One region of the Actinocrispum sp. NPDC049592 genome, then DNA from elsewhere that is predicted to be linked to it. Evidence: riboswitches for the same ligand, from Rfam matches in the RefSeq annotation. Region 1 holds a riboswitch; each other region holds the start of a gene.
What was found. A riboswitch is a leader RNA that binds a small molecule or an ion and turns the genes downstream of it on or off. The one in region 1 is predicted to bind thiamine pyrophosphate.
Positions count from the first base shown of each region.

Region 1 (4,170 bases):
CCCCACGCTGGTCTGAAAGCGTTCGATCAGCACCACGACGGCGACCGTGACCGCCATCAGCAACGTGCACGCGGCATACGCCATCTGGTTGTTCAGCTCCCCCGGCCGTGAAATCAGCGCGCCGATCGCCACCGGCAGCGTTGGTGCGTCCGGCCGCGCGAGGAAGCTGGTCGCGCCGAACTCGCCCAGCGCGACCACGTACCCGAACGCCGCCGCGGTCACGAAAGCCCGGCCCGCCAACGGAACGTCGACCTCCATCCAGACCCGGACCGGGCTCGCCCCCAGCGTTCCCGCAGCCTGACGGAGACGGTCATCCACCGAACGTAGAACAGGCAACAGAATTCGGATGACCAACGGTGTCACCACGATCGCCTGCGCCAGTGGAACCAGCAACGGCGATGTCCTGAGGTCGCCGGGAAGTGCGTCGAGGGTGATCAGGTACCCGAAGCCGACGGTCACGGCGGACACGCCAAGCGGGAGCATCATCGCGATGTCCAGCACCTCGACTGTCCGCCTGAGCCGGGTCAACGCGATCGAGGACAACACGCCCAACACGAGCGCGAGCAGGGTGGCGTCCGTCGCCGTCCGGAGCGAGTTCATCGCAGCGTCCACACCGGACACTTCCAGGATCGTCCCGCTGCTCGCCAACGCCTGAATCCCGGCCCAGCTCGCTTGACCGAGCAGGCTGACGATGGGCGTCAGCAGTAGCGCGATCACGCCGTACGCCAACGCGACCACCACCCACTCGCCGTCTTCGGGCCGGCGCGGCTCGGGCCGGCGCCGCTTGACCGCCTGCTCGCGTCGTCGCCGGAGGACCGCGCCGACGGTCAGCGCCGCGATCACGGCCGCGAGCTGGAGCAACGACAGCGCCGCCGCGCCGGGCAGGTCGAACAGCTGGACCGTGCGGAGATAGATCTCGGTCTCCAGCGTGCGGAACTCGGCCGCGCCCAGGATCAGCACGACGCCGAAACTGGTGGAGCAGAACAGGAAGACGACCGCCGCAGCCGACCCGATCGCGGGCGCCAACGCCGGCAACGTCACCGACGTGAACGCCCGCAACCTGGTCGCGCCAAGCGCCCGGGCCGCGTCCTCGGCTCGGCGGTCGAGCCCGGCCCACATCCCGCCAACGGTCCGCGCGAACACCGCGACGTTGAAGAACGCGTTGGCCAGCACGATCGCGAGCACGCCGCCGTCCGGGATCAACGACCGGAACGCCAGTCCCACAACGACTGTCGGCAACACGAACGGCACCAGGACGACCGCCCGGACGACCGCCATGCCCGGAAGTTTGATGCGCGCCAACAGATACGCCAGCGGCATCCCGGCCAGCAGAGCGACCACAGTGGCCGCCGCGGCCTGTCCGACGGTGAACCCGACCAGCTTCCACGTGTCCGCGCCGAACAGCGTGTCCAGGACGTTGCCACGCAGACCCAGGCCGATGATCGCGATCACCGGCCAGGCGAAGAACAGGGTGAGGAATCCCAGTGGCAGCAACGCCACCAGGATGACACCTACCCTTGGACGAGCGAGCGCCACGTGCCGACCCAGCTCTCCCGGTTGCGCTGCACGTCGTCCGCGGGCAGCGATCCGGGGTTCTGCGGCAGCGGCGCGGCCTTCTGCCACGCGTCCGGCAGCGCGACGCCCTCACGCGCCGGGTACACGTACATCTGGTCGGCCACCTCGGCCTGGAACTGCTGGGAGATCAGCCAGTCCAGCACCTTCTTGGCCTGGTCGGGGCGTTTGGCGCCGGTCAGCACGCCCGCGTACTCGACCTGCCGGTAGCAGGTGTCCAGCAGGGCCTTGGTGTCCGGGGTCGCGGCCGGGGAGGACGCGTAGGACACCACGATCGGCTTGGTTCCCTTGGTACCGGAGAAGTCCTGGGTGTAGGCCGTCTCCCAGCCGTCGGCCACCTTGACGCCATTGGCCTTGAGCTTGGTCCAGTAGTCCTGCCAGCCGTTCTCGCCGAAGTGCTTGATCGTGCCGAGCAGGAACGCCAGGCCGGGGGACGAGGTCGCCGGGCTCTCCACGACGAACATGTCCTTGTACTTGGGGTCGGCCAGGTCCTCGAAGGTCTTGGGCTCCGGAACGCCCTTCAAACCGGGGGTGTGCACATTCACACACACATCGCCGACATCCACGGCGGTCATCCGGTTGCTGTCGTCGACCTTGTAGCGTTGCGGCCCCTTGGTGGCGTCCGGGCTCGCATACGGCTCGAACACGCCTTCCTGCAGCGCACGGGACGCGAACGTGGAGTCCACGCCGAAGGCCAGGTCGCCGATGGGGTTGGCCTTGGTGAGCACGAGCTGGTTGGTCAGCGCGCCCGCGTCACCGGTCTTGCGGACCTCGACCTTGAGGCCAGAGGTCTTCTGGAACTCGTCGAGCAGCTCCTTGCGCACGACGAACGAGTCGTGCGTCACCAGCGTCACACTGTTGTCCTGGGGTGCGCTTCCCGTGGACAGGGAACACCCCGCAGCCGTGACCAGCACGAACGCGGCCGCCGCTATACGCCTCACATCGTCCTCCCGTCCCTGCGCCGGCATGACCCGGATCAGGTTCATACGGTCGAAGGCTCTACTTCGCCTTCCTCTCAGCCCGGCATGACCGGACTCCCGTGGCAGAACCGTGAGCATAGGCGCACCATGGACCAATGGCCGAACTGCTCACCGATGACCAGGTCCAGGAGGCCCTCACCCGGCTGACCGAGTGGAGCCAGGACGAGAAGACGCTTGTACGGACAGTGAAGCTGCCGAGCTTCATGCAGGCCATCCAGGTCGTGAACCGGGTGGCCGAGATCGCCGAGAACGACGACCATCACCCGGCCATCGACATCCGCTGGCGCACCCTGGTGTTCCACCTGAGCACGCACTCGGCCGGCGGCCTGACCGCGAAGGACGTGGCGCTCGCGACCGAAATCGATTCGGTCATCGAGCTGATGCAATAGGAAACGGTGCTCCGTCCGCGCGCACGGAGCACCGTTCCCAGGTCAGCCGTTAATAGTAGGTCCGGCGGCCGATCGGGCGGCCGACGGCGCCAAGAATTGTCAGAATAACGCCGACGACCAGCAAAATCCCACCAATGGTGGTCAGAATCGAGATTCCGGCCACTAAACCGATGATCAGTAGGATCGCACCGAGAATAATCATGACACCTCCATGGGTCCTGCGCTATGGATTCCCGGTGCGCGGAGATCGAAACACGGCCATTCGGCGTAATCCCTACTTGGACTCCCACAGACCCAGGATGTTGCCCTCCGGGTCGGCGAAGTAGGCGGAGAAGCCCAGGTCACCGACGGGCTCACGGGTAGTGATCGTCTTGCCACCGGCCTTCTCGACCGCCGCCAGCGCCTCGTCCACGCTGTCCACACCAATGGTGATGACCGGCTGCTTCACCGCGCCGACACCCCGGTCCAGCAGACCGCCGTTGATGAAACCGGGAACGGTCGGACCGGTCTGCTCCGTCGTCGGCCCGGTGACCGCGACGTTGTAGCCGACGTTCGGAACCTCCATGACCTGCCACCCGAACGCCTGCGAGTAGAACTCACGAGCACGGCTGTCGTTGTCCACCGGAATCTCGAAATGCACGACGCGGCCACTCATGGCATTGCCTTTCAGTTTTGGGGGTCTTGCTTCAGCGCCACGAACGCTATCCACGCCCGACTGAGGTTCTGACTAGTTCGCCCCTGTCGTCGCCACCTGACCGCTCTGCCCGGGCCGCCCAGGCACGCCGCACTACCGCCGGTAGTGCACGTGTACGAGCTGGACCGGCCGACCAGCGCCTACATCGCGGTGAGCATCGCCCGCGACGAGCTCGTCCGCCCGGTCCCGTTCGACGTCACCATCGATCTGCGGGCGCTGGTCGCCGGTGAGGCCTGAGCCTCAGCCTCGGCGGGCCTCCCACAGGCCCATCAGGTTGCCCTCGGTGTCGTTGAAGTACGCGGAGTAACCGAAGTCGCCGACGGAGGTGCGGCCGGTGACGGTCTTGCCGCCGACGGCCTCGATCTTGGCGAGGGCGTCCTCGATGTTCTCGACGTCGATGACGAGCGACGGCCCGGTGACGGTGCCGCGGCCGGTCAGGCCGCCGTTGATGTAGCCGGGTTCGGTCGGTCCGGTCTCCTGGCTGGTCGGACCCACTGTGACCAGGGTGTACTCGCCATCCGGCATGGTCATCATG
Region 1 covers NZ_JBFAPA010000021.1:203,756-207,925, forward strand. Annotated here, with positions in the region: gene AB0J95_RS41240 (ABC transporter permease subunit) at 1-1,494, opposite strand, end outside; gene AB0J95_RS41245 (thiamine ABC transporter substrate-binding protein) at 1,512-2,513, opposite strand; TPP riboswitch at 2,508-2,623, opposite strand; gene AB0J95_RS41250 (4a-hydroxytetrahydrobiopterin dehydratase) at 2,648-2,941, shown strand; gene AB0J95_RS41255 (hypothetical protein) at 2,991-3,143, opposite strand; gene AB0J95_RS41260 (VOC family protein) at 3,216-3,596, opposite strand; gene AB0J95_RS41265 (hypothetical protein) at 3,747-3,872, shown strand; gene AB0J95_RS41270 (VOC family protein) at 3,876-4,170, opposite strand, start outside.

Region 2 (4,170 bases), on a different contig from region 1:
CAAGAAGCGGCGGCTACAACAGAAGAAGCCCTGCGTACGGCCCTTGGCGACACCTTTGGCGGCGCCTGGTTCGACATGTCCGCGGGCCGGCTCGTCGTCGGCGTGACGGATGTGAGCAAAATCGCTCAGGCGACGGCAGCCGGTGCATCCGCGCGAGTTGTCACCCGTTCGGCGGCCCAACTGGACTCTCAGGTCGCCGCGCTGAACGCCCGCGAGGCCTCGGCCCCGCGTTCGGTGACGGGGTGGTACGTCGACACGAAGGCCAACGAGGTCGTCGTGACCGCACTGCCGGGCGCGACCGCCGCGGCGAAGTCGTTCGCCGGCCGGGATGTCCGCGTTGTGGAAGCCGAGGCCCCGCAGCCGTTCCTGCGCGGTGGCGACGCCTACACGATCGGTAGTTCCCGCTGTTCCGTCGGTCTCACTGTCCAAGGTGGCTTCGTCACCGCCGGGCACTGTGACGCGCTGACCGGCAGCGCCCAGCCGAACGTCGGCACCTGGGGCGGTTCGTCCTTCCCGGGCAACGACTACGCGTGGGTCCGCACCCGGACCGGTATCGCGCTGTCGCCGCAGGTGGGTTCGGTGACCGTGAAGGGGTCGACCGCGGCCGCCACCGGTGCCGCTGTGTGCAAGGCGGGTTCCACGACCGGGTGGACTTGCGGCACGGTCGGTGCCAAGAACCAGACCGTCCGTTACCCGCAGGGCACCGTGTCCGGCCTGACCGCGACGAACGTGCTCTGCCAGCCGGGTGACTCGGGCGGCGGCTTCATCACCAACGCCGGCCAGGGTCAGGGTGTGGTGTCCGGTGGCAACACCGCCACCTGCTACTTCCAGCCGCTGGGCGAGATCCTGAGCGCTTTCGGATTGAGCCTGCTCCGGGGTTGACCACCCCGGTCCGGGATGGCGTCGCACCCCCTCCGGCGCCATCCCGGAATCCTCAGTTCAGGAGGCTCCTGAGCTGGCTGGCCGCGGCGCGAGGATCCTCCGACTCGGTGATCGCGCGCACGACCACCGCCCGGTTCGCGCCGGCGGCCAGCACCTCCGGCATCCGGCCGGCGTCGATACCGCCGATGGCGAACCAGGGCCTTCCCGGGTTGGCATCGGCGGTTTCGCGTACCAGCTCCAAACCGGGCGCCGGACGGCCTGGCTTGGTGGGGGTCGGCCAGCAGGGGCCGGTGCAGAAGTAGTCGACTCCCGGTTCCACGGCGGCCGCGCGAGCCTGGTCGATGTCGTGGGTGGACCGGCCGATGATCACCTCCTCGCCGACGATCCGGCGCGCGGCCGCGACCGGCAGGTCGTCCTGACCCAGGTGCAGCACATCCGCCCCGATCGTCGCGGCGATGTCCGCGCGGTCGTTCACCGAGAGCAGCGCGTCGTGTTTCGCGCACACCTCGGCCATCACCTCCAGCGCGGCCAGCTCCTGGCGCGCCTCCAGTGACTTCGCACGCAGCTGCACGATGTCCACGCCGCCGGCCAGCGCCTCGCCGACGAACTCGGCCAGGTCGTCGCGGATGTCCATGCACAGGTACAGCCGGGCGGCGGCGAGCTTCGCGCGCAGCTGTGAGCCATTGAGTCCGGGCATACCCTGATTTCTACGCTAGAGTGAGTCTCGGTCCGCACGGGAGCCTGGCGAAACCGGGCTGAGAGGGGACTTTCGAGAGTCCCGACCGTCGAACCTGATCCGGGTCATGCCGGCGCAGGGAGCGTGGTGTCATGGGAAAGCTGGCAGTCGTCGGGGCGGGCGTGATCGGCCTGTCCGTTGCTTGGCGTGCGCTGCAGCACGGCTGGCTGCCGGTGGTGATCGATCCTTCGCCCTGTTCGGGTGCGTCCTGGGTGGCCGGCGGGATGCTGGCGCCGGTGACCGAGGCCTGGCCTGGCGAGGAACCGCTGCTCGAGCTGGGTGAGGCATCCTTACGGGCGTGGCCCGAGTTCGCTGCTGAGCTGGGTGACGTCGGTCTGCGGACCGAGGGAACCGTGGTGGCCGCGTTCGACTCGGCGGACGCGCGGCAGCTGGACATCCTGGCCGAGCACCTCGCGTCGGTCGGCCGGGACGTGGACCGGCTGACCGGTCCCGAGCTGCGCCGGCTGGAACCGGTGATCGCCACTTCGGTCCGAAGTGGACTGTCGGTGCCCGGGGATCTGGCCGTGGACAACCGGAAACTGCTCACCGTGTTGCGCTCCAAGGCGACTTTCGTCCAGCAGTCCGCGCGTGCGGTGCGAACCGGTGAGGTCGAGCTGGCCGACGGGTCGACCGAACGCGCGGATGTCGTGGTGATCGCCGCGGGAGCGTGGAGCCGGGGGCTGCATCCGCGGCTGAACTCGTTGGTACGACCGGTAAAGGGTGAGATCCTGCGGCTGCGGTCGCGGCCGGGGTCGCTGCCGTTGGGCCGGACGGTCCGGGCACTGGTCGAGTCGCGGCCGGTGTACCTGGTTCCCCGGGAGGACGGGGAGGTGGTGCTCGGCGCGACCCAGTACGAGGCCGGGTACGACACCGACGTGATGGTCAGAGGGGTGCACGACCTGTTGCGGGACGCGCAAAGCGTGGTCCCGGGCCTGTCGGAGTACCGCTTGGTGGAAAGCGCGGCTGGGGTGCGGGCGTCCAGCCCGGACAACCTGCCGCTGATCGACTGGCTGGAGCCGGGCGTGCTCGCCGCGACCGGCCACCACCGCAATGGACTACTGCTGGCCCCGATCACCGCCGAGGCGGTCGTCGCGATGCTGAACGGCGAGCCGGTTCCGGAAGCAGCGAGCGCTGCCAGATTGGAAGCACGATGAGAGCACGCGTCAACGGTGTCGAGCACGAGCTGGCCGCCGGGGCCACCGTCCTGGATGTGTTGCGGCTGCTGGAGATCCCGTCGAACGGGGTGGCCGTGGCGGTCGACGGCGAGGTCGTGCCGCGCGCTGCGCACGCCGGCACGGTGCTGGCCGACGGCGCCGACATCGAGGTGCTCACGGCTGTGCAGGGAGGCTGACGTGGACGATCCGTTCGTCATCGGCGGCCGGGAGTACTCCTCCCGGCTGATCATGGGCACCGGCGGGGTGGCCAACCTCGCGATCATGGAACGCGCGCTGGTCGCGTCCGGCACCGAACTGACCACGGTCGCGATGCGCCGGGTCGACGCGGGCGGCGGAACGGGTGTGCTGGAGACGTTGCGGCGGCTGGGAATTGACCCGCTGCCCAACACCGCGGGCTGCCGGACCGCCGCGGAAGCCGTTCTCACCGCACGGATGGCGCGGGAGGCGTTGGACACGAACTGGATCAAGGTCGAGGTGGTCGCCGACGACCGGACCTTGTTGCCCGACCCCGTTGAGCTGCTGGACGCGGTGCGGCAACTGGTCGCGGACGGGTTCGTCGTGCTGGCCTACACGAACGACGATCCGGTGCTGGCGTTGCGGCTGGAGGAAACCGGGGCCGCCGCGGTGATGCCACTAGGTTCCCCAATTGGCACTGGGTTGGGAATTCGCAACCCGCACAACATCGAGTTGATTGTTGCCAGGGCTTCCGTGCCGGTGGTGCTGGACGCCGGTATTGGGACGGCATCCGATGCCGCTTTGGCGATGGAACTGGGCTGCGACGCCGTGATGCTGGCCACCGCGGTCACCCGCGCGAGCGACCCGGAGAAAATGGCGGCGGCCATGCGCAACGCCGTTACCGCAGGTAGATTGGCGCGCTCGGCGGGACGTATACCGCAACGGTTCTGGGCCCAGGCATCCAGCCCTCCTCGGTGACCCCGGAATAAGAAGCCATCATTGACAGATGGAGCCTTCGACAGCTGACGACGTGCCCGCGCGGCTTTATCTCGCGATCGGGCGTCTGTCTCGGTCGCTGCGCCGCAGCGGTTCCCCCGGACTGGGACATGGGTCGATATCGGCCCTGTCCACGCTGATCGGGTGCGGAGAGATGCGACTCGGTGACCTGGCGGCAAAGGAAGGCGTTGCGGCGCCGACCATGTCGCGCATCGTGGCGGCCCTGGTAGAGGCCAAGTACGTGCAGCGTGAACCGGATCCGGCCGACCGCCGGGCCTGGCTGGTGAAAGCCACACCAGAGGGTGAGCGGATGGTCCTAGGACTGCGGTCGACCCGCGTACAGGAACTGCGCCGCCGAATCGACCGGCTGGCCGACGACAAACAAGAGGAATTGATCAAAGCCCTCCCCATCCTCGAAGAACTCCT
Region 2 covers NZ_JBFAPA010000001.1:432,334-436,503, reverse strand. Annotated here, with positions in the region: gene AB0J95_RS02050 (S1 family peptidase) at 1-882, shown strand, start outside; gene thiE (thiamine phosphate synthase) at 935-1,579, opposite strand; TPP riboswitch at 1,606-1,717, shown strand; gene thiO (glycine oxidase ThiO) at 1,711-2,772, shown strand; gene thiS (sulfur carrier protein ThiS) at 2,769-2,969, shown strand; gene AB0J95_RS02030 (thiazole synthase) at 2,971-3,726, shown strand; gene AB0J95_RS02025 (MarR family transcriptional regulator) at 3,755-4,170, shown strand, end outside.
Region 2: another riboswitch for thiamine pyrophosphate. It lies ahead of thiO (glycine oxidase ThiO); the one in region 1 lies ahead of AB0J95_RS41245 (thiamine ABC transporter substrate-binding protein).

Region 3 (4,170 bases), on a different contig from region 1:
GACCGCGACCGCCTCGATCTGGGCGGCCACCACGTCCGGCGGGATCTCCACGATCCCGCTGACCCCAACGGAATTCTGCACGGTCACCGCGGTGACAGCTGTCATTCCGTGGACACCGCAGGCAAAGAACGTTCGTAGATCGGCCTGCAGGCCGGCACCACCGCCGGAATCGCTTCCGGCGATGGTGAGCACAGTGGGCGGAGTCATTCATCCACCGTGTTGATTCTCGACCCTGCAAGCAGGTCTTCGGTAGGCAGATAGACCTTGTTGCCATGGTCGTGGAATTCCTGTGACATCTCCTGCATCCCGGCCTCGATGGCATCCACAGTGGACAGGTTGTGTTCCTCGGCGTACTTGCGCACGTCCTGGGTGATCTTCATAGAACAGAACTTCGGCCCGCACATCGAGCAGAAGTGCGCGGTCTTGGCCGGTTCTGCGGGCAGCGTCTCGTCGTGGAACGAGCGGGCGGTGTCCGGGTCGAGCGACAGGTTGAACTGGTCCACCCAGCGGAACTCGAAGCGCGCCTTGGACAGCGCGTCGTCCCAGTCCTGCGCGCCCGGGTGGCCCTTGGCCAGGTCGGCGGAGTGCGCGGCGATCTTGTACGTGATCACACCGGTCTTCACGTCGTCCCGGTTGGGCAGGCCGAGGTGCTCCTTCGGCGTGACATAGCAGAGCATTGCCGTACCTGCCCAGCCGATCTGCGCGGCGCCGATGGCCGACGTGATGTGGTCGTACGCGGGCGCGATGTCGGTCGCGAGCGGGCCGAGGGTGTAGAACGGCGCCTCGCCGCACCATTCCTCTTCGAGCCTGACGTTCTCGATGATCTTGTGCATCGGCACGTGCCCGGGGCCCTCGATCATCACCTGGACGTCCTTGGCGCGGGCGATGTGCGTCAGCTCGCCGAGCGTGCGCAGCTCGGCGAACTGCGCCTCGTCATTGGCATCCGCGATCGAGCCGGGCCGCAAACCGTCGCCCAGTGAGAAAGTCACGTCATACGTGCGCAGAATGTCGCACAGTTCCTCGAAGTTCGTGTAGAGGAAGCTCTCCTTGTGGTGCGCCAGGCACCAGGCGGCCATGATCGACCCGCCGCGGGAGACGATCCCGGTGACCCGCTTGGCGGTCAGCGGCACGTACCGCAGCAGCACGCCGGCGTGCACGGTCATGTAGTCCACGCCCTGCTCGCACTGTTCGATCACGGTGTCACGGTAGATCTCCCAGGTCAGCGCGGCCGGATCGCCGTTGACCTTCTCCAGCGCCTGGTAGATCGGCACGGTGCCGACCGGGACGGGGGAGTTGCGCATGATCCACTCACGGGTCTCGTGGATCCGTTTGCCCGTCGAGAGATCCATGATGGTGTCCGCGCCCCACCGGGTGGCCCAGACCATCTTGTCCACCTCGTCCTCGATGGACGAGGACACCGCCGAGTTGCCGATGTTGGCGTTCACCTTGACCAGGAAGCGTTTGCCGATGATCGCGGGCTCGGACTCGGGGTGGCACCGGTTGACCGGGATGACCGCGCGGCCGATCGCCACCTCCTGGCGGACGAACTCCGGGTCCATGTTCTCCCGGGCGGCCACGAACCGCATCTCGTTGGTGATGATCCCAGCTTTCGCGTACGCCAACTGGGTGACAGCGCCGTTTACCGGTTTACGGTCGGCGATCCACTGTGCCCTGAGCTTCGATAGTCCACTGTGGACGTCGATGGTGGCGTGCAGGTCGGTGTACGGGCCGGATGTGTCATACAGGTCAACGTGTTCGCCGTTGGTCAGTTCCACCCTGCGGAACGGCACCTGGATGCCGTCGCCGATGTCGCGGTACTGCTTGTGCGAGCCGGAGATCGGCCCGGTGGTGATGGTCGGCTGGACAGTGCGGTCTTCGAGCGCCGTCATGAACGCCTTCCTTCCCTACGCCGGCATTACCCGGTCAGGTTCATGCGGTCGGCGGCACCGGGTCCTCAATGGACACCAAGCCGCCCTCTCAGCCCGCCATGGCGCGAGCTCCCGCGACGTAACAGTCTTGTCGACCATAACCAGCATGACCGCGCAATGCCAAGACGATCGGCGTACCGTTTCGCTGTGACCTCCGCACCGGGCTTGCGTCAGCTGGCCAGACCCGACGCGGTCGCGCCGTGCGCGGACTGCGGCGAACTGTCGGGCCGTGGTTACCCTGAGTGCTCCGCGTGCGAGGACGCGGTGGACCGGTTCTGGGCGGCCGACTGGCTCGCGGCCCTGGCCGGCACCCCGTCGGACCTGATCGCCGCGGTGCTGTCCGACGACGGCGGCACCTACCCGTGGACCTGCCTGGACTGGGCGTTGCGGCTGTCGAACTGCGCCGGCTGCGGGCGCGAGGCCACCACCGGCGAGATCGAGTGCGCCTACTGCGCCATCGCCGACGAGAAGCGCTGGATGGCGGGCGGCACGATGTCGCCGAACGAGCACTCGTTACGGCAGGCCCGCATTGTCCTGCGCGCACCCCACCGCCACCGCGCCTCCCAGGTCGCGTACTGGCGGCTCGTGCTGCCGTTTTTACTGGTCGGCGACGTGTTTTCGGCCAGGCAGGCGCAGCGGCTGCGGTCGTTCCTGATCGCGGGCCGCTACCAAGAGCTGAGTGCGTTCACCTCTTACGAGGAGATGGCGTCGCTGCCGGACCTGCCGTGGCGTGAGGTGTCGCTGTCCACCTAAGTTCGCAGGTATGCGTATTGGATTCGGTGCCCCCATCTCCGGCGCCTGGGCCACCCCGGACAACCTCAGCAGGTTCGCAGTCAAGGCCGAGGAGCTGGGCTACGAGTCCTTCTGGACCTTCCAGCGCCTGCTCACACCCACTGCCTACCCGCTCGACCCGGTCTACCAGAGCGTCCTCGACCCCATCACGGCGTTGTCGTATGCGGCGGCGCTCACCACCCGCATGCGTCTGGGCGTGGCGGTCATCAACTTCCCGTTCGTCTCCCCGGCCTACCTGGCCAAACAGGCCTCGACCCTCGCCCTGTTGTCGGGCGGGCGCTTCGACCTCGGCCTGGGCTCGGGATGGCAGCACGAGGAGTTCGTGGCCTCCGGCGCTTCCACCGAGCACCGTGGCGCACGGCTGGCGGAGTACGTGTCGGTGCTGCGCGACTTCTGGTCGTCGGACATCAGCACGTTCGAGGGCAAGCACTACACCGTCGTGCCGTCCCGGATGAACCCCAAACCCCCGGCTGCCCCGCCCATCCTGCTGGGCGGCATGGCCCCCGCTGCCCTCAAACGCGCCGGCCGCATCGCCGACGGCTGGCTCTCCCCCAGCGCCGCGGACCTCACCCACATCGCCGACACCATCGCGGTCATCCGATCGGGTGCAGAGGAAGCGGGCCGCGACCCGGCCACCCTCCGGATCATCCTGCGCGGCGTCGTCCGCCTCGGCGACCGCGGCCCCCGCCTGTCGGGTTCGATCGAACAGATCCGCGCGGACATCGAGTGGCTCGAAGCCCAGGGCGTGACCGAAGTCTTCTACGACCTCAACTGGGACAAACAAATCGGCAACCCCGACGTCACCGTCGAGTCAGCCACCGCCCGCGCCGAAGACCTGATGAACGCCCTCAAACCCTGATCCACCCACAGAGAGAGTGCCCGTAGGGCACGCACCATCGCCGCACCGCTGGGCCCGCATGCGGCGCCCAGTAGGCACGTTGCGGTTCGAACCGCCACAGCCACCAACTGGGCGCCACCCCAACCCCAAGGGAAGCGCCCGACGCCTCAGCGAACAGACAACTCCGTGGGCGTAGCGAAAACGTCAACCATCGCCCCACCCCGCAACACCGTCACAGGCAACTCAGTCCCAATCGCATCGGCGAACAGTTGCCGCTGAATGCCCTGAGCATCGTTGACCTCAGTCCGCCCGACAGTCAGCACCAAATCGCCCGCGTGCAGCCCCGCCCGCGCCGCGGGACTCCCAGGCACAACCTCAACCACCCGCAACCCAGCCTTCTGCCCAGTCCGCGCAGCAACATCATCAGGCAGCGGGGCCGGGGTACTCACCAACCCGAGGTAAGCCCGCCGCACCCGCCCATCCGCGATGAGGGTCTGCACGATCCGCATGGTGGTCACGTTGATGGGAACGGCGAGGCCGAGGCCGAAACCGGCCACGGCGGTGTTGATGCCGATGACCTTGCCGGAGGACTCGGCGAGCGCACCGCCGGAG
Region 3 covers NZ_JBFAPA010000001.1:426,662-430,831, reverse strand. Annotated here, with positions in the region: gene thiD (bifunctional hydroxymethylpyrimidine kinase/phosphomethylpyrimidine kinase) at 1-207, opposite strand, end outside; gene thiC (phosphomethylpyrimidine synthase ThiC) at 204-1,889, opposite strand; TPP riboswitch at 1,883-2,014, opposite strand; gene AB0J95_RS02005 (hypothetical protein) at 2,076-2,681, shown strand; gene AB0J95_RS02000 (TIGR03619 family F420-dependent LLM class oxidoreductase) at 2,692-3,579, shown strand; gene AB0J95_RS01995 (trypsin-like peptidase domain-containing protein) at 3,726-4,170, opposite strand, start outside.
Region 3: another riboswitch for thiamine pyrophosphate. It lies ahead of thiC (phosphomethylpyrimidine synthase ThiC); the one in region 1 lies ahead of AB0J95_RS41245 (thiamine ABC transporter substrate-binding protein).